3 regions of the Paenibacillus marinisediminis genome follow, and region 2 is predicted to be linked to each of the others. Evidence: riboswitches for the same ligand, from Rfam matches in the RefSeq annotation. Region 2 holds a riboswitch; each other region holds the start of a gene.
The links. Region 2 has a riboswitch for cyclic di-AMP ahead of ACXX53_RS11995 (hypothetical protein). Riboswitches for the same ligand answer to the same signal wherever they lie in the genome.
Positions count from the first base shown of each region.

Region 1: another riboswitch for cyclic di-AMP. It lies ahead of ACXX53_RS06640 (3D domain-containing protein); the one in region 2 lies ahead of ACXX53_RS11995 (hypothetical protein).
Region 3: another riboswitch for cyclic di-AMP. It lies ahead of ACXX53_RS03295 (KamA family radical SAM protein); the one in region 2 lies ahead of ACXX53_RS11995 (hypothetical protein).

Region 1 is NZ_JBTGUH010000002.1:172,855-183,794, forward strand. It holds gene ACXX53_RS06620 (sensor histidine kinase) at 1-495, shown strand, start outside; gene ACXX53_RS06625 (transporter substrate-binding domain-containing protein) at 827-1,636, shown strand; gene ACXX53_RS06630 (amino acid ABC transporter permease) at 1,731-2,384, shown strand; gene ACXX53_RS06635 (amino acid ABC transporter ATP-binding protein) at 2,377-3,099, shown strand; cyclic di-AMP (ydaO/yuaA leader) riboswitch at 3,359-3,544, shown strand; gene ACXX53_RS06640 (3D domain-containing protein) at 3,553-4,347, shown strand; gene ACXX53_RS06645 (polysaccharide deacetylase family protein) at 4,403-5,413, opposite strand; gene ACXX53_RS06650 (dihydroorotate dehydrogenase electron transfer subunit) at 5,681-6,382, shown strand; gene ACXX53_RS06655 (dihydroorotate dehydrogenase) at 6,363-7,295, shown strand; gene lpdD (prenylated flavin chaperone LpdD) at 7,297-7,671, shown strand; gene ACXX53_RS06665 (PspA/IM30 family protein) at 7,815-8,507, shown strand; gene ACXX53_RS06670 (DUF350 domain-containing protein) at 8,671-9,075, shown strand; gene ACXX53_RS06675 (DUF4178 domain-containing protein) at 9,117-9,626, shown strand; gene ACXX53_RS06680 (DUF4247 domain-containing protein) at 9,638-10,381, shown strand; gene xerS (tyrosine recombinase XerS) at 10,439-10,940, opposite strand, start outside.
Region 2 is NZ_JBTGUH010000004.1:169,696-180,635, forward strand. It holds gene kdpB (potassium-transporting ATPase subunit KdpB) at 1-478, opposite strand, end outside; gene kdpA (potassium-transporting ATPase subunit KdpA) at 578-2,254, opposite strand; gene kdpF (K(+)-transporting ATPase subunit F) at 2,296-2,376, opposite strand; cyclic di-AMP (ydaO/yuaA leader) riboswitch at 2,638-2,804, opposite strand; gene ACXX53_RS11995 (hypothetical protein) at 2,843-3,253, opposite strand; cyclic di-AMP (ydaO/yuaA leader) riboswitch at 3,370-3,601, opposite strand; gene ACXX53_RS12000 (CgeB family protein) at 3,928-5,061, opposite strand; gene ACXX53_RS12005 (hypothetical protein) at 5,065-5,373, opposite strand; gene ACXX53_RS12010 (glycosyltransferase family 2 protein) at 5,509-6,921, opposite strand; gene ACXX53_RS12015 (GT-D fold domain-containing protein) at 6,985-8,025, opposite strand; gene rfbB (dTDP-glucose 4,6-dehydratase) at 8,037-9,023, opposite strand; gene ACXX53_RS12025 (sugar phosphate nucleotidyltransferase) at 9,020-9,751, opposite strand; gene ACXX53_RS12030 (glycosyltransferase family 2 protein) at 9,788-10,546, opposite strand; gene ACXX53_RS12035 (glycosyltransferase family 2 protein) at 10,543-10,940, opposite strand, start outside.
Region 3 is NZ_JBTGUH010000001.1:721,789-732,728, reverse strand. It holds gene ACXX53_RS03300 (cobyric acid synthase) at 1-1,511, shown strand, start outside; cyclic di-AMP (ydaO/yuaA leader) riboswitch at 1,607-1,737, shown strand; gene ACXX53_RS03295 (KamA family radical SAM protein) at 2,025-3,116, shown strand; gene ACXX53_RS03290 (betaine/proline/choline family ABC transporter ATP-binding protein) at 3,226-4,401, shown strand; gene ACXX53_RS03285 (ABC transporter permease) at 4,401-5,060, shown strand; gene ACXX53_RS03280 (glycine betaine ABC transporter substrate-binding protein) at 5,128-6,024, shown strand; gene ACXX53_RS03275 (ABC transporter permease) at 6,062-6,757, shown strand; gene ACXX53_RS03270 (MDR family MFS transporter) at 6,966-8,474, shown strand; gene ACXX53_RS03265 (MOSC domain-containing protein) at 8,561-9,244, opposite strand; gene ACXX53_RS03260 (helix-turn-helix domain-containing protein) at 9,418-10,368, shown strand; gene ACXX53_RS03255 (sugar phosphate isomerase/epimerase family protein) at 10,617-10,940, shown strand, end outside.

The sequences.
Region 1 (10,940 bases), on a different contig from region 2:
CTGCAGCTTCATTGGGAGCACCTGTCGATGGAGCAGCTGATTGAGGAATCGTTGTTCCAGGTTCGTTCAAAAGCGGAGGCGAAGGATATCTCACTGTTGTTTAAAACGTTTGGCGAATCAGGGGAGACTCCTCAATATGGAGATGCCAATCGACTGAAGCAAGTGCTGCTGAACTTGCTCGATAACGCCATTAAATTCTCGCCTTTACATTCTACGATTGAGGTACGAATGGTACGGGAGGAGAAGAGATGTGTCATTCGCGTCAAAGATCAAGGAATAGGCATCAGTGAAGATCATCTGACTAAAGTCATGGATAAATTCTATCAGATTAATCCTGAGCGTGGAGGTACCGGACTTGGTCTCGCGATCTCGAATGAAATCGTGAAATCGCACGGTGGAGAAATGACGATTGAAAGTGAAACGGGCCAAGGAACGACGGTTATTCTTACGTTACCTTGTCAAGAAGAACCACCTAAGATGATTATTGAAGATTAATGGATTATGAATAAAAGGACGTACGAAGGTAGAACCGCGTACGTCCTTTTTTTCTGTCGTCGATTATGAATTATATCTCTACAGCTTGTTTATGCTCATCATGCATAATAAGTGGTGTTCGTATGCATGACAAATATGAGAAAGGGAATCATACTTACATAAATAAAGGATAATAGGTCCAGTCTTGCCACTATCAAAAGTAGATGAGTTTTGATTAACAAAAAAATACATCTAGCAAAAGGGATTGTATAACTATGCATCCTATTGTATAATGTGTTTAGTCCAAGAGACAGTATTCAATTAAAATAATTCATATAAAGTGGGGATCATCATGAAATCACTCAAATTGTTGACAGTATGTGCATGTGTAATGGCATTGCTCGTTGGTTGCGGTTCAAAAGATAATGAAGAATCGAAGAGCGCGGATAAGTATGACAGTGTGATGGAGTCGAAGAAGCTAGTGCTCGCAACAAGCGCGGATTACCCTCCATTTGAATTCATTAAGATGGAAGATGGCAAGGAGAAGATCGTAGGCTACGATATTATGATCGCTGAGGAAATTGCGAAGGATCTCGGAGTAGAGCTTGTCGTCGACAATATGGGCTTTGATGCTTCTCTCGAAGCGATTCGAGTAGGTAAAGCTGATATGATGATGGCTGGTATGGATCGTAAGCCGGAACGTGAAAAGGTAATGGGCTTCTCCGATACTTATTATCAAGCAGAAGCAGGTGTTTTGGTTCGAGCTGAAGATGCAGATAAATACAAATCGCCAGAAGATATGAAAGGCTTGAAGCTCGGTATTCAGAAGGGCAGTACATTCGTCGATGTGGCGGCACAGGTGCCGGATTCGCAACAGGAATTGCTAGTAAAGGTCAATGATCTGGTGCTCGCCTTGGAAACGGGGCGTGTTGATGCGGTTCTTCTCGACAAGCCCGTTGCAGGGGCCTATGCGAAGAACAATAGCAAAGTGGTTGTCGCGCCAGTAGCATTGAATGCTGCTAGTGAAGGATATGTGGCTGGGTTCACTAAGGATAGCGTGAAGCTGAAGGAAGCTGCTAACAAAACGATCAAACGCTTGAAAGACGAAGGCAAACTGGATGAATTCTTTACAGAAGCCAATGCACTAGCAGAGGGCCAATAATCGTTAACATATGATGTATGAGAAAGTGCGGTATATACCGCTCTTTTTCATTTAATAAGCGAATAGGGAAGATGTGGAAGGCGGCGAATGATAGATGAGTATGTTTGAAGCATTATCGGAGTTTCATCTAAAGTATTTATCCGGAGTAAGCGTTACGTTAATATTATCATTAAGTGCGGTATTGGTCGGGGTTGCGCTGGGGCTTATCCTTGTATTGATGCGACTATCGAAGATTAAGCCTCTGAGATGGTTTGCAGTCACTTATATCGAGGTATTCCGCGGAACTCCGCTGCTCGTGCAATTGTTTATCATCTATTTTGGCCTTACGGAAATGGGTCTTGATTTAAACAAGTTTACGTCAGGTGTAATAGCAGTTGGTCTTAACAGTGCGGCATACTTAGCAGAAATATTCCGTGCCGGCATACAAGGCGTTGACAAGGGGCAGGTTGAAGCAGCGCGTTCACTTGGGATGAAGCAATCAGCAACGATGCGGTATATCGTTCTGCCGCAAGCAATTCGTTCTGTACTGCCAGCGATCGGCAATGAATTTGTAACGATGATCAAGGAGACCTCCATTGTGAGCTTTATCGGGATTGCTGACCTTATGTTCCAGACGGAGCAAATTCGCAGTATAACGTATACGGCAATGGGTCCACTGCTCGGAGCAGCTTTGTGCTACTTCGTTATGACCTTTACATTGTCCAAGATTATCGGTCGTTTTGAAAGGAAGTTGAATACGAATGATTAATATACAACAGCTGCATAAATCTTTTGGTAAACTGGATATTCTCAAGGGGATCGATCTGGAGATTAAGAAAGGCGAAGTTGTCGTGATTATTGGACCGAGCGGCTCTGGTAAGAGTACGCTGCTACGCTGCATTAATATGCTCGAGACTCCGACCAAAGGAGATATCGTGTTTGAAGGCGAGAAGATTAATAATAAGGGTCATAACATTAATAAGACACGGGAAAAGATGGGAATGGTGTTCCAATCGTTCAACCTGTTTCCCCATATGTCCGTGTTGGACAATATCATTATCGCCCCGATTAAAGTGAAAAATGTTCCGAAGGATAAAGCGGTGCAAATCGCAATGGATCTGCTCACGAAAGTCGGTTTGGCGGATAAAGCGAACGCATATCCAGCTCAACTGTCCGGTGGACAGAAGCAGCGGATCGCCATCGCTCGTGCTCTCGCGATGCAGCCTCATGTGATGCTGTTTGACGAGCCAACGTCTGCACTTGACCCTGAGATGGTTGGAGAAGTGCTTGAAGTTATGAAATCACTCGCTGCTGACGGGATGACTATGGTCATTGTCACACACGAGATGGGCTTTGCCAGGGAGGTAGGCGACCGGATCATCTTTATGGATGGCGGTCAAATCGTAGAGGATGGAACACCTGATCAGGTGTTTGGGAATCCCCAACATAATCGAACCAAGAATTTTTTGAGTAAAGTATTGTAAACCTTATATTGAACGATGTGAAATATTCAAAGAGCGCTGGTTGATCCGGCGCTCTTTTTATTTAGTCTCCTAACCTAAATTATGGATAATCCTACCCTGTTTTCATCCATCCTTACACCACTTCTGAATTACCGTAATCATCCTTATTTATTGTTGAAGCAGTCATTATTGTCATCGTGTTGTAATCTCTGAACCCGTTGTGCCCCAAGGATTTGAAGGATATTACATTATATAACATTTGATAGGTTACAAATCTGTGATAATATGTAAGCCAAGCCGAACGACAACGTACGGGGGACGCCTGATTGATGTTTCAGACGAGATTAATCGATCTGATCATCTTGGGGTGAATCGTATCGCAGCTCTCTATCGGAGAGAAGCGAACGTAGGGTACTCCTTAACCCGAATCCGACAACTAACCCCGGAGGCAGATTCTAAGGAGGTAATAACAACATGAAGAAGAGCTTAACACTTAAGATTACGGGCTTGATGCTCGGAGTAGTCACATTACTACAGATTATTCCTGTATATGCGGAAGGAAGCCAATCAACGAGCAATGCTACATTCTATCAAACAGCAGAACAATATAATGTGAGCATTGAAGGTTTTCTAGCAGATCATCCTGTGATCGAGAAGAAGAAGTTGTATGCTGGTAATGAAGTTATGGTTCCAGATGTGATGCAGAATAGTCCCGTCGCTAACCTAACGGTAGATGAGCAGGGTAAGAAGTCGGAAACTGCGACAGTAACAACTAATGCAAAAAATGAAGCAAAAGATAATGCAAAAGCACAAGCGGCAACTTCAAAAGCAGCAGCAGCTTCAGTGGCAGCAGCGGCTCCGAAGAGTCAAACATCAAAAGTTAAAGCTGCGTCAACAACAGCTGAGAAAGCTGCATCTAACACAGTAACTGTTGCAGGAAGAGATATGACGTATACGGATAAGCTTGACATGCGTGCGACTGCTTATACTGCAGACCCGAGCGAGAATGGATGGGGCGCGGTTGATGCATTAGGTAATCCACTGCGATTAGGTACAGTTGCTGTTGACCCGGATGTAATACCGCTTGGAACCAAGCTGTTTGTGACTGGCTATCAATTTAGTCATTTGCCTGGTGGAGGTTTCGTTGCGACTGCATCTGATACTGGCGGTACGATTAAAGGAAATAAGATTGATATCTTCGTTCCAGTAAGCAAGAGTACAGGTGATGAATTCGGTATTCAAGATGTACAGGTATATGTACTGAAATAAGGAAAAAGATACGAGCTTGTCCGTTGAAGGAACGGATAAGCTCGTTTGTACTTAATCAGTAATCTCTCTTTTCCTTATGATCATGAAGTAAATCGGGCAGTGTAACAAACTGATAATTCTGTTCGCGAAGCTGTCGGATAACCTTGGGCAGAGCTTGAACCGTGTTCTGCAAATATCCTGGTTTTCCTCCTCCGCCTGCATGCTGCAGAATGATCGAGCCGGAGCTGACTTGACTCATGATGTTCTGTTCAACACGACTAGACGGTATGCCGCGCCAATCATTAGAATCTACATCCCAATTGACGACGATATAACCATGGTCGCCAGCCCACTGAAGCTGCTCTTCGGTAATCTCACCGAATGGAGGTCTGAAGAATCGAGGTTTATAGCCTGTAATATTCGAGATGATCGTTTCTGTATTCTGGATCTGCTTGACGAATGATGACATGGTCGTCTTCGTAAGCAGCGGATGATCGTATGAATGATTTCCGATGATATGCCCTTCAGCTACCATTCGTTTGATCATATCTGGATTAGCCTTAGCTCGATGACCCTCAATAAAGAAAGTAGCTTGTATGCCATGTTCCTTCAATATATCAAGGATAACCGGAGTTACCGTTCTGTCTGGAACATCATCAAAGGTCAACGCAACTTTCTTTCCATTTCTGCTTGCAGCGCGGAACTTAAATATTTCGGGATACTTTTTCCATAGCTGTGCGATGTTTAATTGTTGACTTGTAGTGCTTCCCATCTCTGAGTAAGTTTTATATCGCATACTTTGGGCAGTTGAAGTTGATTGCTTTTCATACATATGTCCGGGTATATGATTGCCCTTGGATTTAGATGTTGTATCTTCATGATCGGATGATTGCTTATTGACAGTGTGAGGTTTCGATAGTTGCAACTTCACAGTAGGCAATAGCTTATCTTCTTGTCCTTCAAAGTGCTGGAGATGCTCAGTTGTTGGAGTCATCTCAGGCAACTGTCCAGCGGCTTTTTCCCCAATGGAGCATCCATTCATTATCATCATGGCAATTGCAATGATACCTAAAACGTTATTGCGCATGGATACGGCTCCTTTCCTCCCAGGTCTACGTACTCAGTAGTACATCTTTGTTATGTCCTTAGACAGCTAGAAATATGCCCCTTAACATTAAGGGAGAATCCTTCCATTTTAGAATTGCGGATATCCATTAAAATGTAAATTGCATTGAAAAAGAATCAATTTTTGATCAATTATCAAATTGTTTGCATGGATTGTGACTTTCGTCACGGTTAGAGCTCGTTCGACATGACATCATGTAAATGTTAAAGCTGAAAAAGGAGAGGGAATGTGCATACTATAGTTTCGAACGAACGCATAACAGAAGGTATTTACCTCATGACAATTGAGGGGTGTTTTCAAGCTCGGATGGGTCAATTTTACATGCTTCGTGCTTGGGGCAACTCACCGATACTTTCACGTCCAATTAGTATTTTTAATATTGAAAAGGACTGCATCCAATTCTTGTATAAGGTCGCTGGGGAGGGTACGCGCTTATTCGCCAACCTAAGAGCAGGTGATCAGATTCAACTTGAAGGCCCGCTAGGAAACGGATTTCCAGATGTTAAAGGTAAAACAGCGCTTATCGGTGGAGGCATCGGAGTTGCTCCGTTGTTATATACTGCGAAGCATTTGGATAAACCAGACATTTATTTAGGGTTTAGAGGTCAATCTTATCTTACTGAAATGTATGAGCCTTACGCGAATGAGCTTCATGTTTGTGTTAACGGAAACCTTCTAGAAGATTTGGATTTATCACAGTATGATAACGTTCTCGTATGCGGTCCCACTGGTATGATGAGGGCTGTTTCTCTCATGGGTGCTGATCTGGATACCAACATTTACGTCTCGTTTGAAAAGCGGATGGCGTGCGGAATTGGCGCTTGCTACGTGTGTTCGGTAACGAATAAAGATAGCAATCGTAAAGTTTGCGCGGATGGACCTGTATTTTTGTCGAAGGAGGTTAATTGGAATGCGGAGCTTAGCTTGTGAGGTAGCCGGCATCAAGTTTAACAACCCGATCGTAATGGCATCAGGGACGTTCGGTTTCGGTAGAGAGTACGCAAAACTTTATGACATTAATAAATTAGGTGGCATATCCTGTAAAGGTTTAACCCTGCATCCAAGAGCGGGAAACACAGGAACTCGTGTGTTCGAAACATCAGGCGGCATTATGAACAGTGTTGGTCTGGAAAACCCGGGAGTCGATGCATTTCTTCAGGAAGAGATGCCGTTCTGGGAAAATATCGAGCCTGTTAAGATTGCGAACCTCGGCGGCAGCAACATCGAAGAGTATGTGCTTGGCGCATTGAAGATTACACACGATGCAGAAGAGCGGCGCAAGCAGAATCGTAAAGCGATCGATATGATTGAGCTCAACATTTCTTGCCCGAATGTAAAAGAAGGCGGGATTGCCTTTGGCATCAAGACTGAAGTAGCACGTCAAGTCATTAGTGAAGTAAGACAAGTTACATCTCTGCCGCTTGCTGTCAAGCTGTCGCCGAACGCAGAAGACATCGTAGATATGGCAGTTATGTGTGAGCAAGAGGGCGCTGAGAGCATATCGCTCGTCAATACTTTTTCAGCTATGAAGATCGACATCTACCAACGCCGCAGCGTGTTCAATAATCTGTATGCAGGCTTGTCCGGTCCGGCTATTAAGCCGATTGCGCTTCGTATGGTTAACCAGGTATCTAAGGCTGTCAGCATTCCTGTTATGGGAATGGGCGGCATCTCATCCGCTGCAGATATCATTGAGTTTATTATGGCAGGAGCGTCTGTCGTACAGATCGGAACGTATAACTTCATGAATCTTCGTGCCGGTGAAGAGCTGTTAGCGGGCATCCAAAGCTATATGGAACTCGAAAACATTAATAGCCTCGATGAAATCAGAGGTATCGTTTAGCATGAACTGGTCAGTACCGGAGCTTTCGATACGGTGCCGCATCGAGCGGATCGGTCGAGATTGGTTGATTGTCATTACAGGCGGTGAACAAGAAGAACATCATCATATCGGAGCGGTCACGATCGCTTATCGAGATGATCTTCAAGCTGCCGTGAAGACTTCAACGCAGGTTGTACCAGGTCATAAGGAACATTATATAACGGAACCAATGGCTGTTGAAGCTATGCAAACGTTAAGTGGCGGCAATGTGACGGTAGTCGCGGGAATCCACTATGATAATCTGGATAAAGAACAGATTGAAACCGTAGTAGATGCAGCATGGAGCTGTTTTCGTCACGAGCTATTGCATGCATGTAACGCAAATTCCAGCATATGATATAAGGGTCGACATGATGATTCATGTCGGCCTTTCTTTTTAAAAAAATAAATAGGTTTGAAACGAAAAAACAATACGCACGTATTACATCAATAATAACGGATTAGTTATTAATCTTTCGTCATTTCAAAGGAGAGACCAACATGGCTTTATTTAAACGTTTACGTGATGTTACGATGTCCAACTTGTACGCTCTGATCGAGAAAGCGGAAGATCCTGTGAAACTGACAGATCAATACCTACGTGATATGCAAGAGGATCTGGAAGAAGCGGAAAAGGCGGTTGCTCAACAAATCGCAATTGAAAAACGCTTCAAAATGCAGTTGGAAGAGCAAGAAGCACTCGTTAAGAGACGTGAAGAGCAAGCGATGCTTGCTGTTGAAGCAGGCAATGTAGAACTTGCTCGTCGTGCGCTTGAGGAGAAGAAGGCGGCCGAACAGAAGGTTCAAGAATTCCGCACAGGATACGATCAGAACCATACAGCGGCTAACAATCTACGTTCGAAGCTTGATGAAATGCGCAAGCAATACACAGATATGAAGAATAAGCGTGAAACACTCGTTGCTCGTTTCAACGCAGCCAAAGCTCAGAACGATATCAACAAGGCAATGGCTGGTTTCAATTCTGACACAGCCATGTCCGGCTTGAAGCGTATGGAAGACAAGATGCTTCATATGGAAGCTCAAGCAGATGCTAGCAATGAGTTGAATGCTCCAGCTCGTTCACTTGATGATGAGTTTGCCAAGCTTTCAGCAAATTCCGGTGTAGAAGACGAGCTTGCGGCTCTGATCAGAAAAGCTGAGGAAAAGAAAAACGGTTCTGCTGACAACAACTAATGTCTTCAGCAATAACGGAGGACGCTTGCAGAAGCAGGCGTCCTTCTTAAATGAATGTCAGCTGAAGGATTGCATAATATTGTAGTAACAGCTTGATTAACACCGATGTGATCTACAGTATCTAGTGTTAGGAAAGGGGTACATGCTGTTGGACAGCTTAAAGATTGCTTTTGAACAAGTTCCGGCAATTGCCTTATGGACGGGTACCGGCGTCATATTGTTAGTTGTACTCATGTGGGTTGACGCATTATTTACGAAATATAACGACATGGAGGAAATGAAGAACGGAAATGTCGCGGTTACTACCCGCTTCATCATGAAGCTGTTTGCTCAAGGTTATATCTTATCACAATCGATAAGTGTCGCTTATTCTTTGGGTGAAGCTTTAATTATGTCTGTTATCTCCTTCGTGCTGCTGCTCATCATTGAAGCTATAGTACGGTTTGCATTGCGCGCAATCGCAGGGATCAACCTAGAAGAAGGCACAAAGAATGGGTTGATGTCGCATGCGCTCCTGGCAGGCTCACTCCATGTGGTCGGAGCGTTTATCATTGCGTCATGCCTGTAATACCCGAGAGCACACGTACTTGGTAGAAAGGAGATATATACATGAGCTTATGGAAGAGAGTGCGGGGTATCATGCAGAAACCAGAGCCCCCTAAAGTGGAAAAGACACCTCGGGACCTGGCACCTGGAGATATATGCGAAGTATCTTTAGTTACTTATGAAATAGTAGGGCGTACGGAGTGGAAAGCTCGCGCGTTGATATGGTACACCTTAAGAGATGGATCTCAGATTCGATATTTGCGAATTGAACAGCGAGAGAAGCTGGATATTTCCTTGTATGAAGCCATTGATGGCCGTTTAGATTCCGTTGATGAAGTTCCGAGCGAGATTGAACTTGACGGAAGTTGGTATTATCTAGAAGATAATTACAACGGCTTCGTGCAAACGAAGGGTGAGACTCCATTTGGCGTAAATGGAGAACAGTATGCATGGGAATATCAAGCGGATAATCGCAATCGGCTGCGTATTGTTTGGCATGACGGCCGATTTGGATTGTATGAAGGTGAATCGGTGCTGCCGGCTGATCTTCGAATCATTCGGCACACTTCCTAAGGAATGATAACATGAATAAACGATTCGTTAAAAGCACAGTATGGCTCGTTATCATCACACTTATCTTTCCTCTCCTTACTGCTTGCGGTCAGCTGGACCTCTCTGATACTTATCCGCTGGAATCTGTTGCTCGTGATGGCAACAGCACCTCATATGTGTATCGAGCAGAGAATACGACAGTTCCAGCTGCTGCCGCTGCAATAGCAGAGAAACGAAGTCCCAAAGAAATGTCCAAGGAAGATACGGAACGAATGTTCCTTGTCTACTCGGATGAGATGATCCAAGTCATGCAGGATCCGGAAGCCCCAGAGGATAGTCTTATTGAGGTTGACTCATTAGAATATGTCTCGCGCAATTATGATTATAGCTTTCTGCAGATGTATTTATCAGCGCAACTGCTGAATTCTGTCTTTGACGGGATGAGTAAGGTTGGGAAAGGTGCATACCGCGGTTATACGGACCGCAATGTGTATAAACCAGCCAAAACCTATAAGACGCCTACGAAAGAGGATTATAAGAAAGCGCCGCCGATCACAGTGGATAAAAAAGGATCTGTGACTCGCCGAGATACGAACAAGGACACAACTGTTGGCAGCGGTGGCAAGATAACGGAACGGACTCCTTCTTCAACTTCTAAAGGATCAATCAAGCGGGATCAGAGTGGAGGCAACTTTAACTCTAAGAAACCGACTGTAAAGAAGTCGAAGCCGCCGAAGACAAGTGTTGGCAAAGGTAGTGTCAAACGAAGACGTTAGTAATGCATATAAACAAGCCCCGATGAAACCTCCAAACAGGGATCAGCGGGGCTTGTTTTATTTATCGATCGCTTCGGACATCGTCTTGTCTGTCAGATGCGCATATATTTCCGTCGTCTCGGTTGAAGCGTGACCAAGCTGCTCTTTTGTTTTATAGATGTCATTTTGCAAATAATAGTCAGTGGCGAATGAATGGCGAAGCTTATGAATCGTCAGGGCGGGCTTGCCGTAGTGCTTAGCGTACTTGATGATCATCTGCTGCATGGCGCGTTTCGTCATCCGTTTTCCTTCTTTCTCACCATTCTTAATAGCCAGGAAGAAGGCTTTCTCACGCTTAGGTGCTTGGTATCGAGTGCTGCGCAATTCAAGATAAGTATCCAAATCCTCCTTCGCACGCTCTCGAAAGTAGACAGGCGTCTTAAATGTCTCGTCATTATTGCCCTTGCGATGCACATAGACCAGCTTGTTCTTCATATCGACTTCGTCCAAACTTAGGTTTACAACCTCGCTGACACGCAAGCCGGAATTCAAGATCAGACTAACGATAGCCGCATCACGA
Region 2 (10,940 bases):
GTGCTGATTCACCGGTTATCGCCGATTCATCTACAGAAGCTAAGCCTTCAATCACCTCGCCGTCGCCTGCGATCGTCTCGCCTTCACGAACGATGATGACATCTCCTTTGCGCAATGCTGTGGAAGCAACACGAGCGATGGCTCCTCCTTCCGTTATCTTATTCGCAAACAACTCCTTCTTCGTCTGCTTCAAGGAATCCGCCTGAGCCTTGCCTCGGCCTTCTGCCAGCGCCTCAGCGAAGTTGGCGAACCACACGGTTATGAGCAGAATAAAGCTCACTATGCCGTTATACCAGCGCGCTGTCGGTGTCCCGAACAGGTCTGGCGCGATCGTCAGCAGCAAGGTGATAACGAAGCCAAGCTCGACGATAAACATCATCGGATTCTTAATCATGAGCTTCGGATGAAACTTCTTGCATGCCTCGACAGCAGCCTGCTTCAACAAGCCGCCTTGCAGCATGCTCTTCCCTGCCTTCATTCCTCGTCCGCTCCCTGTATCATAGGGAGTCTGATTATTTATAGACATTGACGCCTTCATTGTTATTCCTCCTAGAGCCATACCCTGTTTATCTATCGTTTATTTCCACAATGTCAAATGTTCTGCGACTGGTCCCAGCACAATCGCTGGGAAGAATGTCAGCGCGCCTACGATAAGGGTACAGCCGACAAAGATCATACCGAAAGTTGCCGTATTCGTACGGAATGTCCCGCTCGTTACAGGTACAGGCTGCTTCTTCGCCATCGAGCCTGCTACGGCGAGCATCAGCACCATGGAGAGGAAGCGTCCCAAGAACATGACGCTGCCAGTCGCAATATTCCAGAACGTTGTCGCATCTCCTAAGCCCTCAAAGCCTGAGCCGTTGTTGGCTGCAGAAGAGGTGAATTCGTACAACGCCTGCGTCAAGCCGTGGAATCCGGGATTGCTCAAGGTATCCGCCTGGGTCATAACTGCAACTGCCGTCGGAAACAGGATGAGCAGCGGATGAATTATTAACGTTACTGCGATCAGCTTCATCTCGCGGCCCTCCAGCTTGCGCCCGAGAAATTCCGGCGTTCGGCCGACCATAAGACCGGATAGAAATACCGCGATCATCGCATACATGAGAACGTTGACGAAGCCCACGCCCATACCGCCGAATATGGTGTTCAGCATCATATTCGCAAGCGGGATCAATCCGCCGAGAGGCGTCATCGTATCATGCATCGTATTGACTGCGCCCGTCTCGGAGGCTGTTGTAACGACAGAATATAGAGCAGACTGCGCAACGCCGAAGCGCACCTCCTTGCCCTCCATGCTCGGCCCTTCAATGCCTGCCTGATGCATAACGGGATTGCCCGCCTGCTCAGCCGTTACAGATAAGCCGGTCATCACCACAAACATGATGAGCATCGCGACGAACAGCGTCCTGCCTTCCTTGGCGTTTCCAGCCATCTTGCCGTAAGCAAACGGCGTGGCTGTCGTCACGAGCAGCATCAAGATCATCTGCAGCGTATTGCTTAATGCATTCGGGTTCTCAAGCGGATGCGTTGAGTTCGGGCCATAGAAGCCTCCTCCGTTGTTGCCGAGCTCTTTAATCGCTACAAATGAGGCTACAGGACCACGCACAATCGTCTGCTCTTCTCCCTGCAGTGTCGTGACCGTTTCGCTTGGCGACAAGGTCTGAGGCACTCCACATGCTGCGAACAGCACAGTTGCGACGATTGCGATCGGCATGAGCACCCGAGTAATCGATCGAACCATATCAACGAAGAAGTTACCCATCGGTCTGCCAGTAAGCCCGCGGATAATAGCAAATACGAGCGCAAGCCCAGTCGCCGGAGAAGTAAACATGAGGAATACGATGGCGACCATCTGCGACAAGTAAGATAAACCCGTTTCACCGCTATAGTGCTGCAGATTCGTATTCGTCATAAAGCTGATCGCGGTATTAAAGGCCAAGCTGGGCTCCATGTTCGGGACACCGCTTGGATTCAGGGGCAGGTAAGCCTGCACTCGAAAGATCGTATACGTGATTCCGATCATCACAACATTCGTAAGCACGAGAGCCATCGCATAGCCCTTCCAGCTCTGATTCACTTCTCGTATCCCGAATATCTTGAACAAGAAGCGATCAACCGGACCAAGAATGCGGTCGCCTGGCAGCGGTGCTCCTTCGTTATTGAACACCTTCGCCAAATAATGCCCTACCGGTCGCGCCAGCAAAATAACGATCACAATCGTAATACCAATAGATAACCAGCCCAAAGCTGTCATTGTGCAGCTCCACCTTTCTCGCTTATAACCCCTATAGGAATCTAAAATTTCTCTGGTTTAACCAATGCGTAGCCAAGATAGATAAACAGTGCCGCTACAAGCACTCCCAGCGCGATCATCATGACGTTCACCTCGCTAATCAGCTTTCTAATTCAGAAGCGCTCCAACGATATACGATATATACGATCGAGGACAGCAGCCCTAGCAGCGCGACCATAATGACATCCAGCACAGTCTTCACACCCCTTATGAACAAATGAAGCACGATTCTCCTAATTTCAGCGCCGAATCGCAAAAAACCGCACGGAAAGAGGGGGTCCTCTTCCCATGCGGTTATCCAGTCACAGCTATAGAAAGCCGGACATCCTGCACGACGAAAGAAGGCTGCCTCTATGGACGCTTACGAGGTTAGCTGACGGATTCGGGCGCATGAGTCGCCCTACTCGGCTGGCCGCCGAGATTCACCCCTGCATGACTGAGCTTTTCTCACTCTGACATGCCTAATTGGTTCCCCCGCTCCCCTGCAACAGGGATTAAGCGATGAGCTTGGCCTTGGCTCTATGAAATTAGGATCAACCTGCAGCTCTGCTAACTGATCAGGTCCGTCAGTAGAAACGATACCTGCTCGGATTGTGTGTACAATACCATATCCGCTCCGAGCAGCTGATAGATCGATCTTGGATTATGATGCTTCGTAATGACCACGATACTGTCTGTGGTCCATGGTCGACAGTGCTTCAACAGTCGACAGGTCAACGCAAAGCTCGTTTCAAATAAATAAATTCGTCCTACTCTCCGCGAAGGCTGAGAGTCTGTCAGTGACTTGGATGTGTTGATGCGCCAAATATTTTTCACACCAAGCTTTTTCATCCGGGCATCGCACTGAGCATTGTTAACAACTGCGGCAACCGGGATTCCGGCTCCCTTAAGCGATCGAACGAAGTCCACTCCCATAGCATTAGGAGCGAATACCGCAATGGTTCGATCCGTATCATACATGATCCTCACTACCTCCTAAAATGTCCGCAAACGCATCATTCATTCGGGTAAGAGGCTGATCTGCATGCGCTGTATCTAATGTACCTGACCTAATACTTCATGTACTTTAGCATAAACGCGCCTCTCCTCGGACGCTTACGAGGTTAGCTGTCGGGTTCGGAATCGAAGAGTCGCCCTACTGGTTGAAGCGACAACTCACTTGAACTTCGTGAATATGTCCTTAACCGGATTCACCCCAGCGAATATTATCCGCTTGGCAGCTCCAATCATCTTGCGGCTGCAAGCTATATTATTCGCGATAATGGTTCCCCCGTTTCCGCAATACGCGGAATTCAGCGATGAAATCGCAACGGCAATGATCAATTTCTGAAATGTATCTTACGCCTCTCACAACCTTCATGTAAACGAAACTGAAAGTTGCTATTGAATTATTAAAGCTAGATTCATGTGACTAATCACACACTATCTTGTAATTTCATATTCACAGCTATGTCTTGCTCGTTTATTCTAGCGTTTATTAGATTGATGCAGTATAGATCAGATAATTTAAGAACGGTATGGTTGTAATCGTTTTTTCGACATAAAGCAATCGTTTAACGCTCATCTAATCTATTTTTTTCCACACAACACAAAACCGCCGCTCGGAAAGTCCGCGCGACGGCTATCTACTTAAACTAAGAGCCATATATGGTCACAAACAGCTGATGGAGTCGGTGGGCATAAGTATGCTCACGCAGTGTGCGTGCAAGTCCGCGCAGCGCAATCTCACGGCGTGCTTCCTCATGCTTAAGATAATGTTCAATCTTCTGAAGCATTTCCTCCGGTGAGCTATAGGTCTCTATCTCAACTCCTGGGGTGTAGAAGCGCGTCAGATCACTGCGTACATCTGTCAACTGCAGCGTTCCGCAGCCCATGATCTCAAACGTGCGCGGATTAGGTGAAGCACCGACGACCTGTGCCGAATTGCTATTAAAGGTATCATCGTCATGCGAGCGATGCATGTTAATCACGATCTTCGTTTTGTTGTACATTTCTGCTGTTTCTTGCGGGGTGAGCCAGCGTCCAAGATCAACCTTATGCGTGTATTTGCCATACCCTGCCGCGCGATCCCACCATATTCCGGAGATTCGAATATCATAGGACATAAGCCTTGAGAAGATAGGATCTAAGAAGCGCACTCGATTCCAATAAGCAGTGCCGATGAAGCATACCTCACGCAATCTGCCGCTCGAAGTGGTCCTAGGCTGAAAATGTCCGGGATATACGCCAAACGGCAAATAGTTTACATTCCTGCAGCCAATGGATTGATAAAAGCTGACACAGTTCATTTCCAGGGTGAAAATATAATCATAATGCGGTACCACATTCTTCATCACATCTGTATAGTAAGGATCATCCGTCAACCAGATTGCCGTGCGAATTCCGATCGCTCTCAGCTCATTCAATTGCTCCACCGGAAGCTCCATCCCGTCCAGCGCAAGGACGAGATCTGGTCTGACCTGAGCTGCTGTAGCTGCTACTGCATCCTTCGGACCTATTGTTGTCACTTGGGCAACCATTCCCCGAAGGGTCGCGATCATTCCTTCATCAAGCGGCGAATAGGGATATCCCTTTCCAGTCGATACATACATGACGTGTATGTGCCTGAACGGAATCTCCGGACGAATCAACTGTACGATTGATGCTGCTCGGCCTCTAATATAGCCTTCCTGATAGCCTTCAAGCAGACCTATTCTACGTCTTCGCCGCGCTCGAGTCGCGGTTAGTGGGGGTCTCCTGCGGTATGTTAGTCCACGGGGGATTCTCATCCATCACACCTGACCTGCATAGGCCATCTGATGACCATCCTCAAAGCCCTTTGCAAAGCCCTGATTGAAGCCTTCGTTATACGCTTGGTTATAAGCCTGATTGTATGTCGGTCGTGTCGTGCGAGTTAATTTGGAGCGCCGCCCCCGTACTCCACTTTGACTTTTTCTCTTAATTCGTCGCTGGAATCGACTATTGCCCACACTTTTTTTATAGGAAATATTCATACGGCGCGGCTTCAGACGGCGATATATGGCTCTCTTAACCACTCCCTTACCTCTTCTTGCCGACACTTTCCCCTTGAGGCTATACACGAGCTGATTCCTCCTGTCATTCTGGACTGTTTATCCCGCTTGGCAGACATATGCCATTCGCATTTCGCTGATATACAGCATATTCCCTGCCTGTCAGACGGTACACGGTCTTTGCGCCTAATTGCTGGGCTAATATCACAGATGATAAGCATGAATGACTGGAGCAGCCATAATGGGGAAACCTTCGCCCAACGTAATCCGCTCCTGTTCTGAACGCGAAATGACCTTGCCCTCCAACTGCCAGCGAGACAGAGCATGAGCAGTCATAAATTCTCGGCATACTTCCCCCTGCCGTTGATAGCATCTTCCTGATTCGGTCTGGAATACAGCCCCGTCCGGGATACTGCCATCCGGTAAGGTTCTCATATTCCACTTGTTCTCGGCGAGAGCAGCGTCCATTTCGTTCCCGGTCGGATATCCCAGAAGATCCACTTGCGACAGCCTCACTACAGGTATGCGAACTGGACCTTTCAACGGATATTTGCTGCCATGCTCGATCCAGTAGATCGTCTCGCTGAGGCCAGTGGCCGCCACATGCGTAGGGAAGTACTGCTGAGCACGATGGTGTACGACCGTCTCACCGCGTTCATTAATCGTCCAACGCCGCATTCTGTTGATCCAATCCGCAGGATTCCCCCATTTTGCGCTAAAGAACATCGCATTTCTATTATTTACATGGTCAAACTGCGCGCCCAGATCTCTCATGCTTTGGCTTCCGTAATGGTGAATAAATGTATCTCTAGCAATCACCAGCTTTCTGCCGCCTAGTCGCGCCCTTACAATGTAATCTTCATCCTCAAAGTTGCCGATCTCATACCCCTCATCAAAGAATCCCGTAGCCTGGAAGAAGGAGCGAGTAAATAAGTAGCAGAACCCGACGATCCTGTCGCAATACTGCCACGACTCCGGATTAGCTTTATTGTATCTGGCGGCAAATTTCCACATATCATTTACGTCATGATAACGTACGGGAATTTGCTGTTCACCGCTAATGTAATTCGTAACAGGCCCTACTATACCGATGTTTGGATCGCTATGCAGGCAGTTCAGCAGATTGGACAGCCAGTTCGGTGTAACGAGAGTATCATTGTTTAAAATGCAGATCGTTTGACCCTTGGCCATCATCAGTCCTGTATTGACTGCGCCTGAGAAGCCGCGATTGCTCTCGTTGATATGGAAGCGAAGCTTGCCAACCATCGACTGTAAATATGCTCCCGTACCATCTGTAGATGCATTATCGATGACTATGATCTCATGATTGTTCGGCGTATGCTTCTGAATGCTGTCGATACAGTCTTTCAGCATATCCAGCTTATTGTAAGAAGGAATTATAATGCTCGTGCCCTCAATCATCGAGCAATATTGCTCTTGTCCGCTGCGCAGACCCTCGGCATATCCATAGGAAAAGCCTTGTTCAAATTGCTCATTCGGCATAGATCGAACGGTCTCCATGAACGGAAACTTTCTGCGTCGTTTCGCTTTTCTAATGCTTCGTTTGCGAATGGGCATCAGCCTCTTCCGCTTCAACCTCAACGACTGCTCCCCCATATCCCTCACCTCCATCTTTCAACTTAAAGAAGCTTGATGCATCAGTATATATGTCCACGCGCATCACACTAATGATAATTCACCGCTGACAAGCTTGTTTGCCAGATGACCGAAGTCGATCGCCACCTTGCCAAATTGCTGTGCGATGCGCTGAGACAGGATAACAGCAGGGATGCCCGCTGCTACTAGCGCCACATCAAAGTCATGCTGAGATGTCTCATTCAGTACACGCGGAATATCATGCATGCCCAGCACTGGAGAGACTATTCCTGCAACATGAATGCCTTGCTTCTGCAGCACAACGGCTAGCTCCGAGGCCGCATTGCCAACGATAAGCACGCGGCGCCCTTGCATAATTCGCAGCATATAGCCCTTCTGAGCCAGCAAATAGTTGATAGTCGAATACGTCATACGCATCTGTCCCATATGCAGACCATAAGCTCTGAAGGCTGGCAACAACAGACCGTAATAATTAGGCGCACGCGAGACCGGTATCCCTACGTATGTGGCGTGCCGGATCGCTTCCGCGAGTTGATTGCGGTGCTTATGATCAGGGATATCAATTCCCGAGTACCCTAGGAATGGCCCTTCTCTCCGCGCCAAACCTGAGGATATGACCGAATCATGCGCCAGTGCCAGCACCTCGCCATCGCCAAGACGAACTAATGAGAGCGGTCGCTTCTCATGTAGTGCGGCTTGTATCTCTATGAATATAGCCTCCGGTCCCATTAACGGGCACAGCAGATGCCGAACCAGCTCGAAGCCGAGCGCAATGACATGCTCAACAGGGACTTCCGGAAGGATCATATTTTCAGGCACATGACGTGCTAGAATCCCTTCTCCACCTTCGTACTTTCCTTTGCGATAGCCATCCTCAAAGGAGATGCCCAGCTCTGCTTCAATCTGTGTTGGAGATAAGGCACCTACTAGCCCGGCAGTTTTCTTTTGCTTCTTTAGATTGCGCCAGTCCTTCTTCGGGCGTTTGCGGCGCCTGCGCTGTGGTATGGCTGGCTTATCATTCTTCATCCTGTTTCGACGGCGAATGTGCCTTGCTCTAAGGGCGCGCTTCGCTGCAGACGGCTGGCCCTGAATTACCGGTTCCATACAATCACCCCCTACTCCTTATAAGCCCCTGAACGAACACGCTCCCACCATCGCCTGTTGTCAACGTACCATCTGACCGTATGTGCCAACCCTTCTTCCAAGGATACATTTGGCTTCCATCCCAATTCCCGTTCGCTCTTTAACGGATCGATTGCATACCGTCGATCATGACCCAATCGATCTGGAACATACTGTATCAGCGATTCAGGCTTGTTTAGAAGCTTCAGGATCATGCGTACCAGCTCTACATTGGTGTGTTCCTCACGCCCGCCAATGTTATAGACTTCTCCAGGCGCTCCGTGCAGATAAGCCGCGTGAATGGCTGAGCAATGATCGAGCACGTACAGCCAGTCACGAACGTTCAATCCATCACCGTAGATCGGAATCGGTTCGTGATGTAGTGCACGCAAGATAACGGTTGGAATCAACTTCTCGGGGAATTGATAGGGGCCATAGTTGTTGGAACAGCGAGTTGTAATGACCGGAAGGCCATAAGTATGGAAATAAGACCGCGCCATCAGATCAGATCCGGCCTTGCTCGCAGAATAGGGGCTGTTGGGCTGAAGAGGGGAACTCTCTTCGAAACGTCCTGTTTCACCTAGTGTTCCATAGACTTCGTCTGTGGAAATGTGAATAAAACGTTTCAACTGATGAAGCCGGGCGGCTTCCAATAGATTGAAGGTGCCGAGGACATTCGTTCGTACAAATTGCTCAGGATCTGCAATGCTGCGGTCCACATGAGATTCTGCCGCAAAATGAAACACGGCATCATAACTGACCGCTTGAAACAGCGCAGCCACATGATTGCGATCTGTAATATCAACACGTGCAAGGCGGCAGCGATCTGATCCTTGCCAAGCTGCGGCATTATCGGGATTGCCCGCATAGGTCAACGCATCTGCATTCGTAATCCGCAGTTCTGGGTATAATCGGAGCATATAGCCAATGAAATTACTCCCGATAAAGCCCATTCCTCCCGTTACCAGCACATGCTTCATAGCTGAACCCCCTTCAGCTTTAATGATGCTTCCTGGAGGGAATCGAATGTGCCCGCATCTGTCCACCAGCCCTGCAACATACTATGACGCAGCTTGCCATGAGCGGCATACAAATTGTTGACATCGGTTATTTCCATTTCACCGCGTGCAGATGGCTTAATCATCTTGATATATTCAAACACTGACGTATCATACATATAAATTCCGGTCACACAATAATCAGACTGCGGCCGCTTCGGCTTTTCTTCGATCCGAAGAATTCGATCAAGGCCGTCTCCATAAAACACAGGTACTCCATATCGACGAGGATCGTGAACTCGCTTCAGCATGACACGCGCTTCCCCATACTCCTGCTCTATGAACTGCTGCACATATGGATTTAGATCGTCCACAAACAAATTATCCCCCAGCAGCACGACGAACTTCTCACCCTTGGCTAGGAACGGCTCCGTCAATGCAAGCGCCTGCGCGATTCCGCCTGCTCCATCTTGAATAACGAAGCCAACTCTAATGCCCATATGTTTGCCGCTGCCGATATAATCTATATATAATGCGGCCGATAACTTGCCGATGACGAATAGTAAGTCCGTTATACCGGCAGAACGCAAACGCTCAATACCGTAGCCGATCATCGGAGATTTGCCAACCGGCAGCAGATGCTTATTCACCAGCTTCGTTAACGGGTACAGACGAGACCCGGTTCCGCCCGCTAATATAATCCCTTTCACCATTTTCACTCCTCAAATGTACGAGTTGACGACGATTTATATAAATTGATGAGGATCAATTCTCCACTTGTCGATAAAGAGATTATAGTTTCGCTGAACCAGCTGCTTAAGCGCGCTGTCCCCATGCTCTCGGAAGCTTTTGCTGCCATAATGATGAACGAGCACATCACCGCATATCATAATCCCGAATCCGCTTATCCGAGCACGCAGGCAGTAATCGTCGTCTTCATAATGACCTGGACTGAATCGTTCATCCAGCAGTCCGATCCTTTCGATCACTTCCCGTCTCATGACAAAACACAGCCCGACAATTCGCTGGACACGGAATCGCTTGGACTTGTCAGGTTCATTGATTGCTCTTGCGATTCGGTGAAATTGCTCTAGATTATCGTAATCGTACACGACCTGCTGCTTCCCAGAAGCATAATTCGTTATGGGGCCGACGATGCCGACATCCTCATTTTCTCGAAGCGCGGCTCGCATGTTCTCAAGCCATCTTGCCGACACGATGACATCGTTGTTCAGCAAGACGATCACATCGCCGGTTGCCAGCAGCATCCCCATATTACAAGCATGGGGAAAGCCGCTATTGTGCGGCAGCGCCGCGAACACAAGACCCGCTTCACGGCAATAGTCCACTGTTCCATCGGTGGAGCCGTCATCGACTACAATTATTTCATAGGGAGAATGAGTATGCTGCCGAATCGCTCGAATGCATTCATTCAGCAAGCTTCTATTATTGTAAGTAGGAATAATAATACTTGTAACGGAAGCTGATCTGATGGCGCTGCTCACGATGAATTCCTCCTTGTTGCGATCCGACTTCGCACCTGCTGCGGTTCATGCAAACTGTCTCCCTTATGCTCCCATATCGCATGTATGGCTTCCATATGGTCGCCCAAGATAAGCTGCGATACAAGATTGTCTTGCCCTACATTCGTATCGCGCACTCTATTATGCTTAATGACATCAACAGCCTGCACACTCTGTACGTTTAATCCGCGCAGCAGTGCGATGGCATGGGCCTTCGGCGGAACACTAAGCTGCTGTACCCCTATCGTTTCTATCGCTCTGCGGCTTAACGCATGCGGAATCGCGGTCATAGAATTCACATTAAGGTCTCCACGCTCTAAGATGGTGTTCAGCCATCGTTTACAATGGCTGATATTATCCTGCTGATCGAAGCGGC
Region 3 (10,940 bases), on a different contig from region 2:
TGGGCAAGTCCGTTGTGACGACAGCGCTGTGCCGCATCTTCAAGCAGGACGGGCTAAAGGTGGCGCCGTTTAAGTCGCAGAATATGGCCTTGAATTCATATGTGACGCTGGATGGCAAAGAGATAGGCCGTGCGCAGGGGGTTCAGGCGGAAGCGTGCGGCATAGCTGCCACGACGGATATGAATCCAATGCTGATTAAGCCGACTCATGATATGCATTCGCAGATTGTTGTGCATGGCAAGCCTTATCAGCATATGAGCGCGATGGATTATCGTCGTCAATTTTTGCCGGAGGCTCGGGTGATGGTGACGGAATCCGTTAACCGCTTGAAGTCGGAGTATGACGTAGTGGTGATGGAAGGAGCGGGAAGTCCAGCAGAGATTAATTTGAAGCACAACGATATCGTGAATATGAATATGGCTGCATGGGCGGAAGCGCCGGTTATTCTTGTCGCAGACATTGACCGCGGCGGGGTGTTTGCTTCTATTGTTGGTACTTTAGAGCTGCTGGAGCCTGATGAGCGGGATCGAGTTAAGGGCTTTATCATCAACAAGTTTCGCGGTGATGTTGCTCTTCTCCAGCCTGGTCTAGACTGGTTGGAGGAACGGACAGGCAAGCCAGTACTTGGAGTGCTGCCTTATGTGCGCAATCTGAATATAGAAGCTGAGGATTCTGTCGTACTGGAGCAGATGAATAAGCACATTTCTAACAGCGAGTCAGATAGCTATGAGCTAGATATTGCTGTGATTCGTTATCCTCGCATTTCTAATTTTACAGATATGGATCCGCTCATGGCTGAACCTGACGTGCGAATTCGATATGTGGAGCAAGCTTCAGATCTTGGCACACCTGATGCTATTATCCTGCCAGGAACGAAGAGCACTATTGAGGATCTGCATTTCTTGCGAGAAACGGGGATACAGCAGGCGATTGAGGTACAGGTTCACCGCAGTGCGAAGCTGGTCGGAATCTGCGGTGGCTATCAAATGCTAGGCAATCTAATAAGTGATCCAGATGGTGCTGAGACAGAACCGGGGACGGTCGTTAAGGGCTTGAGTTATCTGCCGATAGAGACGTGCTTCTACGCGGAGAAGAAGATTGAGCGTGTGTCTGGCGAGGTAAGTCGAAATCTAACCGACAAGGAACACTTAGAGGGGTTGAAGATAGCAGGCTATGAAATTCATATGGGGCGTTCAACGGTAAATGTGAGCGAGAAAGCCATGGGTCCTATGTTCATGCTTCAAGGCGCCGGAGAAGCCTTTGGCGATGGCTTTGCCTCGATAGATGGGAAAGCATGGGGAACGTATGTGCACGGTATATTTCATAATGATCATTTTCGCCGTGCATGGCTTAATCAGCTGAGGGAAGAGAAGGGTTTATTGCCGCTCAATAGCTGTTTTAGCTTCGTGAATCGACAAGAAGAGGCTTTTGACAGGCTGGCTGATACAGTGCGCGAGCATCTGCGAATGGAGCTTCTTTACGATATTGCAGGAATCACTCCTCATGACTAACGGAAACATCATACATCAGTTGTGGTGCTCACATTTTGCGTTTCTGGAAAATATTGAGTGGTAATCATGTTGACAATATGTCAATATTCATATAGCATAGAAGTACGCTTAATTCCCAGCGATGGGAAGCGGGGGAACCAATCAGTGGGGCTAGTCGCAGCAATGCGTAGGAAACCATCTTTTCCGAGTCCGTCAGCTAACCTCGTTTGCAGGAGATGGGTCACATCACCATTATGAACATATCACCATGACCCGAATCTTTATTCGGGTTTTTATTTTTTTGCTGACCCTATTTCACAACAATGACCGATGAGTCATTATTTGTGTTGGGGTCTTTTTTATTGACCCGCAACAGTATTATCTTCTGCAAGCAAGAAAGAACCATTTTCCCCCCCCCCGTCTCAGTCAAGACGCATCTAGACTGAATCCAATCACCGATCATCATGATGATCCGCACATCACTTGAAAGAGAAGGACTGAGTAAGCCAATTCTTGAGTAAAGGGGCGATCGTAATGCCGCAACCAAAGTACATTACGCAGATTGATCGAATTACTGCTATTCCCGAGGAAGAACGCGCTAAGCTCAAACAGATCACGGAGAAATTCGTGTTCCGTGTGAATGATTACTACCTTGGCCTGATTGATTGGAACGATGAACATGATCCTATCCGCAAGCTCGTCATTCCGAATGAAGGAGAGCTGTTGGAGTATGGACGTTGGGATGCATCTGATGAGCATGCCAATTATGTAGCACCTGGATGTCAGCACAAGTATGGAACAACGGCGCTTCTCATTGTATCGGAGGTGTGCGGCGCTTACTGTCGTTATTGCTTCCGTAAACGCTTGTTCCGCAATGATGTGAATGAGGCTTCATTGAATGTAGAGCCGGGCCTAGCTTACATCGAACAGCATCCTGAGATCAACAATGTGCTGCTCACGGGCGGTGATAGCCTTATTCTCTCTACGAAGAAGATTCGTGAGATATTGGAACGTCTTCGCAGTATCGAGCACGTGAAGATTGTGCGATTCGGCTCCAAGCTGCCGGTGTTTAATCCGATGCGGATCTATGAAGATGAAGAGCTGCTTCAGGTGTTCCGTGAGAATTCGAGTGTAGATCAGCGGATCTATGTGATGGCGCATATCAACCATCCGCGAGAGATTACTCTTGAAGCGAAGCGAGCCTTTGATGCACTCCATAGCGCTGGTGTTATCGTGGTGAATCAAACGCCTGTATTAAAGGGGATTAATGATGATCCAGCGGTGTTGAGTGAACTGCTTGACCAATTATCATGGGCTGGTGTTACACCGTATTACTTTTTTATCAATCGTCCAGTTGCGGGCAATTCTGATTTTGTCTTGTCCTTGCATCGTGCATATGAAATTGTCGAGCAGGCGAAGGCACGGACCTCGGGGCTTGGTAAGCGGGTTAGATTGTCCATGAGTCATGCGTCCGGCAAGATTGAGATATTGGCGATCGAAGATGGCAAAGCCTATTTGAAGTTTCATCAATCGAAGAACGGAAATTATGGGAAGTTTATGACGCTGGATTGCCCGGAAGGTGCTTCATGGTTTGATGATCTACCAGGTCATGAACGGTACTTATAATCGAGATGGAATATCTAGAAAGAGTCCTGTAGTGATTAACTTGGCAGGAGAACGTTTTATGGAAACTATTGGATAAACACTGATCAATAAAAGTAGAGGTGAGAGGATTATGATTGAATTTAAGAATGTAAATAAGATTTATGAAGACGGCTTTCAGTCTCTCAAAGATATTAATCTGACGATTAATAGAGGGGAGTTAACTGTACTTATTGGGCCGAGCGGCTGTGGTAAATCAACGATGATGAAGCATATCAACAGCCTGATTACCCCCTCCAGTGGAACCATCCTGATAAATGGTGAAGATATCTCCACTCAGAACCCGGTTGAGCTTAGACGCCGAATCGGTTACGTCATCCAAAGTGTTGGTTTGTTCCCCCATATGACAATCGCTAAAAATGTCGCCGTTGTCCCTAATCTAATGAAGTGGAATCCAGGCAAGATAGATCAGCGTGTAGATGAATTATTGAGCATGGTCAATCTGGATCCAGAAGTTTATCGTGATCGATATCCTTCTGAACTAAGCGGCGGGCAGCAGCAGCGGATCGGTGTTATCCGCGCATTGGCTGCGGACCCGGATATTATTTTGATGGATGAGCCGTTCAGCGCGCTTGATCCGATCAGCCGCGAGCAGCTGCAGGATGAGCTCGTTCGCCTTCAGGAAGAGTTGCATAAGACGATCATATTTGTAACGCATGATATGAATGAAGCGATTAAGTTAGCCGATACGATCATTCTCATGAAGGATGGGGAGATTGTACAGTCTGGATCGCCGGAGACAATACTCCGCTATCCTGCAAATGACTTTGTTCGTACATTTATCGGACAGAAACAGATCGAAGATACCGTTCAAGGCGAGCCTGTGCAAATGACTGTGGTTGACGATGTAATGGTCACACAGCCCGCGACGATCTATCCGACTCGAGGCTTGGCGGAAGCGATCAAGATTATGGAAGCGCGCCGAGTGGATACCCTGTTCGTAGTAGACCGCTACCGCAAGCTGCTTGGAATTGTTTCTATTTATCGCGTTCTAAGTGAATTCGGCGGGGAGGAGAAGACGGTTCAGGATGTGATGCGTCCGATTGGGTACCAAGTTGCTCCTGGAACTTCACTGCCTGAAGCTGTTGAGATGATGACGAATCATCGCTTATCGAACCTAGCTGTAGTAGATGAAACAGGACGCTTGGCAGGACTGCTGACACGGGGCAGTATCGTCAGCCATCTGAACGAAGTGTACCCGGCTCTCATTGATCAATACGGCAAGAGCCTCGGAGAGGAGGCGAAGTAATGAACGAGCTATTCACTTTCTTGCAAGAGCGCGGCGGAGACATATTGATAGCATTGCAGGAGCATCTGACGATCACGTTCATATCTGTATTGCTTGGATGTATCGTATCCATTCCGCTCGGCATTCTGTTAGTGTATAACCGCTTCAAATGGATTAACAGTATCGTATTCTTCTTGGCCAATCTATTGCAGACGATTCCAAGCTTGGCGCTGCTCGCTATCTTGATCCCACTGCTTGGCATTGGTATGAAACCTACGATAGTTGCCCTGTTTCTCTATTCCATCATGCCGATTCTTCGCAACACCTATGACGGGTTTCAGTCGGTGGACGCGAGCGTATTAGAGTCTGCGCGCGGCATGGGCTACAGCACGATCCAGCGCATCTTGCGTATTCAACTCCCTTTATCTCTTCCGTACATGATGTCGGGAATCCGCATCACAACCGTCTACATTATTAGCTGGGCGACATTGGCGACACTCATCGGCGCCGGCGGGCTAGGGCAGTTGATCGTTGCCGGCCTCGGTGTCAACAAGGTGGAGTTGATCGTCACAGGCGCTGTAGGAGCTATTCTGTTAGCATTTGCGGCAGATATGCTGCTCGGCTGGTTGGAGCGTGTGCTGACACGACGTTATGGCAGAACGAGCTCTGTTGCTGCTTAATACGTTCTAGGCAAATGGGCAGATAGGCGGATTGCCGGAGCTAGTCTGGATAAGGAGGAAGATAACGATGAAGCATAAACGAATAGCATTTGGATTAACCATGCTGTTGATGATGATGACGGTGCTCACAGGCTGCGGATCGAGTTCTGAGCTTGTCATCGGCACCCAAACCTATACCGAGTCGAAGATCATTGCAGAGATGTACAAGGCGCTGATCGAAGATCGGACAGAATTGAAAGCTAAGATTATTCCTGACTTGGCTGCTAGTCCAGTCATTATTAATGCGATGAAACGCAATGATATTCAGATTGCAACGCTCTACAGCGGAGAAATATTCAACAACTATTTTCCGATAGAAGAAACGAAGGATCGCGCGCGTGTACTGGAGCAGGCGCAGCAGGGATTCGACAAATATTATGATTTTACATGGATGGACTCACTCGGCTTCGAGAATACGTACGCATTCACAGTGCGAGAAGATCTCGCGCAGGAGAAGGGCTATAAGACTATATCGGATGTAGCGAAAGATGCGGACAGCTTGCGTCTAGGTGTGGATACGACGTGGCTTGAGCGTTCGAATGATGGTTACCCTGCTTTTCAGAAAGCATATGATTTTAAGTTTGGGAAGGAATTCCCAATGGAACAGAGTTTAGTGTATCAGGCGGTAGGCAATGATCAGGTTGATATTGTATTAGCTTATTCCACGGATTCTCGTCTTAAGGCCTATCATCTGCAAACGCTAGAGGATGATAAGCACTTTTTCCCTCCATATGATGCATCCCCAGTCATACGCAACGATGTGATCGAAAAGCATCCTGAAGTAGAAGCGGCCATTCAGGAATTAGTGGGTACTTTAGATGCAGAAACCATGATTAATCTTAACTATCAGGTAGATATCGAGAAGAAGAGTGAACGCGAGGTTGCGCAGCAATATCTGCGTGACAAGGGTTTATTAAGCAAATAATTCAATCGGCAGATACAATGCCGGAAGGGAGGACTATATGGGCGATTATGAATGGTCAATTGTAGATTTGCTGTCCTATATGAGCCGAAATTCAGATATGCTCTGGGAGTATTTTATATCACATGTATTGATGGTGCTAGGCGGTGTTGGGCTGGCGATTGTGATCGGGATTCCGCTCGGAATCATCTGCTCTAAAAATGAAACCTTGGCGAAGATTATTCTTGCGATTACGAGCGTGCTGCAGGTTATCCCCAGCTTAGCGTTGCTCGTCCTGCTCATGTTGGTGCTAGGCTTGGGACAGACAACAGTGACGGTCGGTTTGCTGTTCTACTCCTTGAACCCGATCGTGCGCAACACTTATGTGGGCTTGAAGCAGGTAAATCCCAGCTACATTGAAGCGGGACGCGGCATCGGCATGAATCCGCTGCAGCTGCTGCTCAAAGTGCGATTCCCGCTAGCCTTGACTTATATTATGACCGGGCTGCGCATTGCCGCAGTCATCGCGATTGGAGTCGTGACGATTGCTCCGCTCGTTGGCGGAGAAGGGCTTGGCCGCGAAATATATGCGGGCATCAACAATCAGAATCCGCTTCGCCTCTATGCAGGGGCAATACCTGCTGCTGCGCTTGCGATCTTTGCAGATATCGTGCTGGGATATTTCCAGCGCCGCTTGAAGTTCGATGAGCGCAAATCAAAGAAGAACGGAGTGAAGAGGGTATCCCCTTCTAGATAAGATCTATAATGGTAGCTTAGTATGCAAAAGGAAGCTCAGGGAAGCCTAGAATAGGCAGCCTGAGCTTTTTTTGATCCGTAAACATGTGGAGCTACAATCCACTGGGGAATATATGTAACAATTGACACATAAAAATAAAAGATGTATTCTATTAAAGCGAATTTATGTTAATTTATTAAATTTTATGGTAAGGAATGGTGGAAATTGAATGAGCGATGCCTCAGCATTGTCGAAATCTAAATTTTGGAGCATGATGTTTGCTATATTTTTTGGTAACTTTCTAGCTGTTCTTAGCACGAATATGGTGACGGTCGCATTGCCGGTGCTAATGGAGCAATTTGATGTTACTCTGACTTCGATTCAATGGGTAATGACGGGCTTTCTGTTAGCAACGGGTACAGTTGCACCGGCCATTGGATTTCTAGGGAATCGATTCAGCACAAAGCGTTTGTATCTCTTTGCCTTGATGGGGTTCGTAGTTTCCTCCTGCTTGTGCGCCTTAGCTTGGAATGAAACGAGCTTGATCTTATTCCGGGTACTGCAAGGCTCGTTCAGCGGCATTATTATGCCAACGACCATGTCGATCGTATACCAGGTCATTCCGAAGTCGCAGCAGGCATTCGGTATCAGTATATGGAGCTTGTCCGCAATGCTGGCGCCAGCCATTGGACCTACTCTTGCAGGTTGGCTCACTCACGTGTTCAACTGGCAATGGCTGTTCTGGATTAACATCCCGATCGGATTAGCCGCGATCTGGGCAGTTATTAAATTTATTCCGATGTATAAGGTTGGCGGACAGACAGGCTTCGATAAGCTGGGCTTCTTGATGGTAGTGAGCGGAAGTATTCTGCTGCTGTATGCCATCGGTAATACCCAGACATGGGGATGGCTAGGATGGAAGACAATCGGATGTATTGTGATCGGTGGAGCGATCATCGGACTGTTCATATTCCGCTCGCTGCGCCAAAAGTACCCATTGCTGCAGTTTAAAGTGTTCCAGTCGAGACAGTTTGCGTATTCGATGATTCTTGTGAGCATTATTACGATCAGCTTGTATTCAGGATCCTTAATAACACCTCTGTTTCTGCAAAATGTACAAAAAGCATCGACCTTAACAGCAGGTCTTATTATGCTCCCCGCATCGCTGCTGATGGCAATGGTCATCCCATTCACAGGCAGATGGTATGTCCGTTTCGGACCAGCCAGGATGATTTCGCTCGGCCTTGCCTTGATCGCGATCAGTTCTTTTGCGATGAGCCACTTGCACGTGAATACGTCGCATGCCGCTATCATATTCTGGCTCATATTCCGAAACATCGGTATCGCGTTAGCGAACACGCCGTCTGTTAATGCAGGTATGAGTGCCATTCGGCGGGAATGGACGGGATATGGCTCTTCAATCAATAGCTGGCTGCGCCAAGGATTAGCTGCGCTGTCTATCAGCATGTTCTCCTCAATCCTTGTATCCAGAACGATGCATCATATAGAGGTATTGTCGCAGGGCGGAGCAGTTGATCAGGCAACTGTTCAATTGGAGGCCTATGCTCAAGGGATTAATGACGTTAACTTCATCGGCTTCCTGCTTGCCTTGATCGCGATCCCGATTGCGCTTCAGCTCAAAGGTTATGCTGCTCAAACGGATAAGGGAGCAGCCGTGCAAGTATCCTCAAGCAGCTCCGCTGACCGTGCGGCTAAGCCTGAACAGCATAAAGAATAAACAGAAGAGACTTCCCTTATCTATGGACGGCACGGCAACGTGTCCAGCACTGGATAAGGGAAGTCTCTTTGCTATGGCAGCTTCTGCTATTCGCTGCCTTTTATGCGGGCATCCGTGCTCTCCTGCGCGCCAAGCAGACGCTTGCTCAGGGAGGCGCGCCAGCTGCTGGACAGCGCTGGCACGGCCAGCAGCCGTTCAATGCCCTCAGCGCCATGAAGCTTCTGATGCATGACCTCATTCGCATATTGGATGCTGAGCGCAGAGGGCTCACGTGATAGAAGCTCAATCGGGTCGCCAACGGTTACCCGTCCCGGCTCAAGCACTCGCAGATAATACCCGGTATACCCGGTATTCTGCATCCAAATCGGCAGCTCCTTGTGGTCGTATCGCGCCGCAAGCTTGAAGCAGGGCTGACGAGGCTGGCTCACCTGAACAACCGCTTCTCCAATACGAAATGTATCGCCGATATGAACATCGCTTTCTACTAAGCCGCTCGTGGTCAGATTTTCTCCGAACGCAGATGAGGGAAGTGGGCGGCCTATCTCCTCGCTCCAGTAGGTATAGTGTTCTTCCGCAAATACGCATACTGCTTTATCTGGTCCACCGTGGTGTTTCTGATCTGCTTGTCCATCACCTTCGAAGCCAAGCGGAGTTAGCATAATGGGAACAATCACGAGATCTTTAACCATGCCCGTTAGGACAGGCTTGCCGTTATAAGTGAACGACTCGGCCGGCTTGCCGACGTGAAGTGATGCAATATGTGCCCTCAAGTCCTTATACCTCCTTGCTCAAAATCATGATGTCATCGCATTTTCGTAAATAGTAATATGTATATTCATATTTACTATTATATAATTGGTCAACTTCCGATTCCTATAGTATAGTTTAGTTAATATAGCTTGTGATGTTAATAGTAGAGAGGACAGTAAGGAGGGGGATCTGCATGTCTTACTCTGATAAAAGCGAGCGGTCCCGTCATTCCTTGCCCGATCATGTCGTATTCTTTCGTGCGGATCGTGAGATTGGTACAGCCATGCCGTTTAAGATATACGATTGGAAGCGCAACGGGGTAAGCATTAATGACCATGCTCATGATTATATTCAGATCTGGTACGTGGTGAAGGGTGAATTCATGCACACCATCAATAACCACGCGTACAGAATGGTGAAAGGAAACTTGTTTGTTATTCCGCCTTACACCGTTCATCGGGTAGATCCGATACTAGAGAAGGGCTTCCATGTCATAGGATTAGAGTTCATGCCTCAGTTCGTATATGAAGGATATCAAGCCGTGAATGAAGGAGATGAAAGCTTTGATGCGCTGTATCTCCATCCATTTATGCAGGATGAACGGAATGTAAATCCGAAGATCGCATTAATAGGCGAGGCTGATATGGAAGTTACACGACTGCTGCAGGGGATGCTGAATGAATTCCAGTCAGCCAAGCGCTATTATGAACTCGTACTGCGTGCCGACCTATTAAAATTGCTTTCTATTATTATTCGTGAACAAGCGAAGCAAGCGGGAAAGCTGAAAGACGAAGATGAGCGAGTGGAGAAGTATCGCGAGTTGATGCTCTCTGCTATCAAATACGTACAGGATCACCATGCTGAAGAGCTTCGATTGGAGACCGTCTGCCGTGAGTTTAGTATATCCAAGAGCTACTTCTGTCAGCTGTTCAAGCGCTTTACGGGCAAAACATACGGTGACTATCTGATTGAATATCGCGTCCATAAAGCAGCGGAGCTGCTGCTGAAGAGCGATATGTCCGTTACCGATATTAGCTATGGAGTCGGCTTTAATGACCATGCCTACTTCTCACGTGTATTCAAACGCCAGACGGGCGTAGCCCCGACTCTTTATAAGAAGCAAGCTTCCTCTATACAACCTTAAACAGCCAAGAGCAATCCCGATGCGTATACATTTGCAGTTGGGATTGCTTTTTCATATGCGTTAATTGCACATCTCCATAAGTTATAGGAAAGCGTGTAAGATAGTCCAACATTTGTGGAACATAGTCCAATGAGCGTAAGCGGTTACCAATTATAATGGAGGAGATTCAACTAATAAGAAGCCTGTAAACGTCAGCTATTCGGTTAGCCGAACAGTTGGCATCATTGATGGGAAATGGAGTGTGCCAGATGAAATTAGGTGTGAGTGTTTACAGTTTGTATGGTGCGATGAACGATGGTCGAATGGATCTGTTTCAAGTGTTGGAATGGTTGAAGGAGCAGGGAGCAGAACACGCGGAGATCGTTGAGTTAGGCTTTAACTTGACTGAAACACCGGAGCTTGCGGATCAGATTCGCGAGAAAGCAGCCTCGCTCGGAATTGAACTGTCCAATTACTGCATTGGCGCGAACTTTGCCGGCTTGAGCGACGAGGCCTTCGAAGCAGAGGTAGAGCGCGTCAAGAAACATGTAGATGCAGCACATCGTCTTGGTGTTAAGCGTATGCGGCATGAT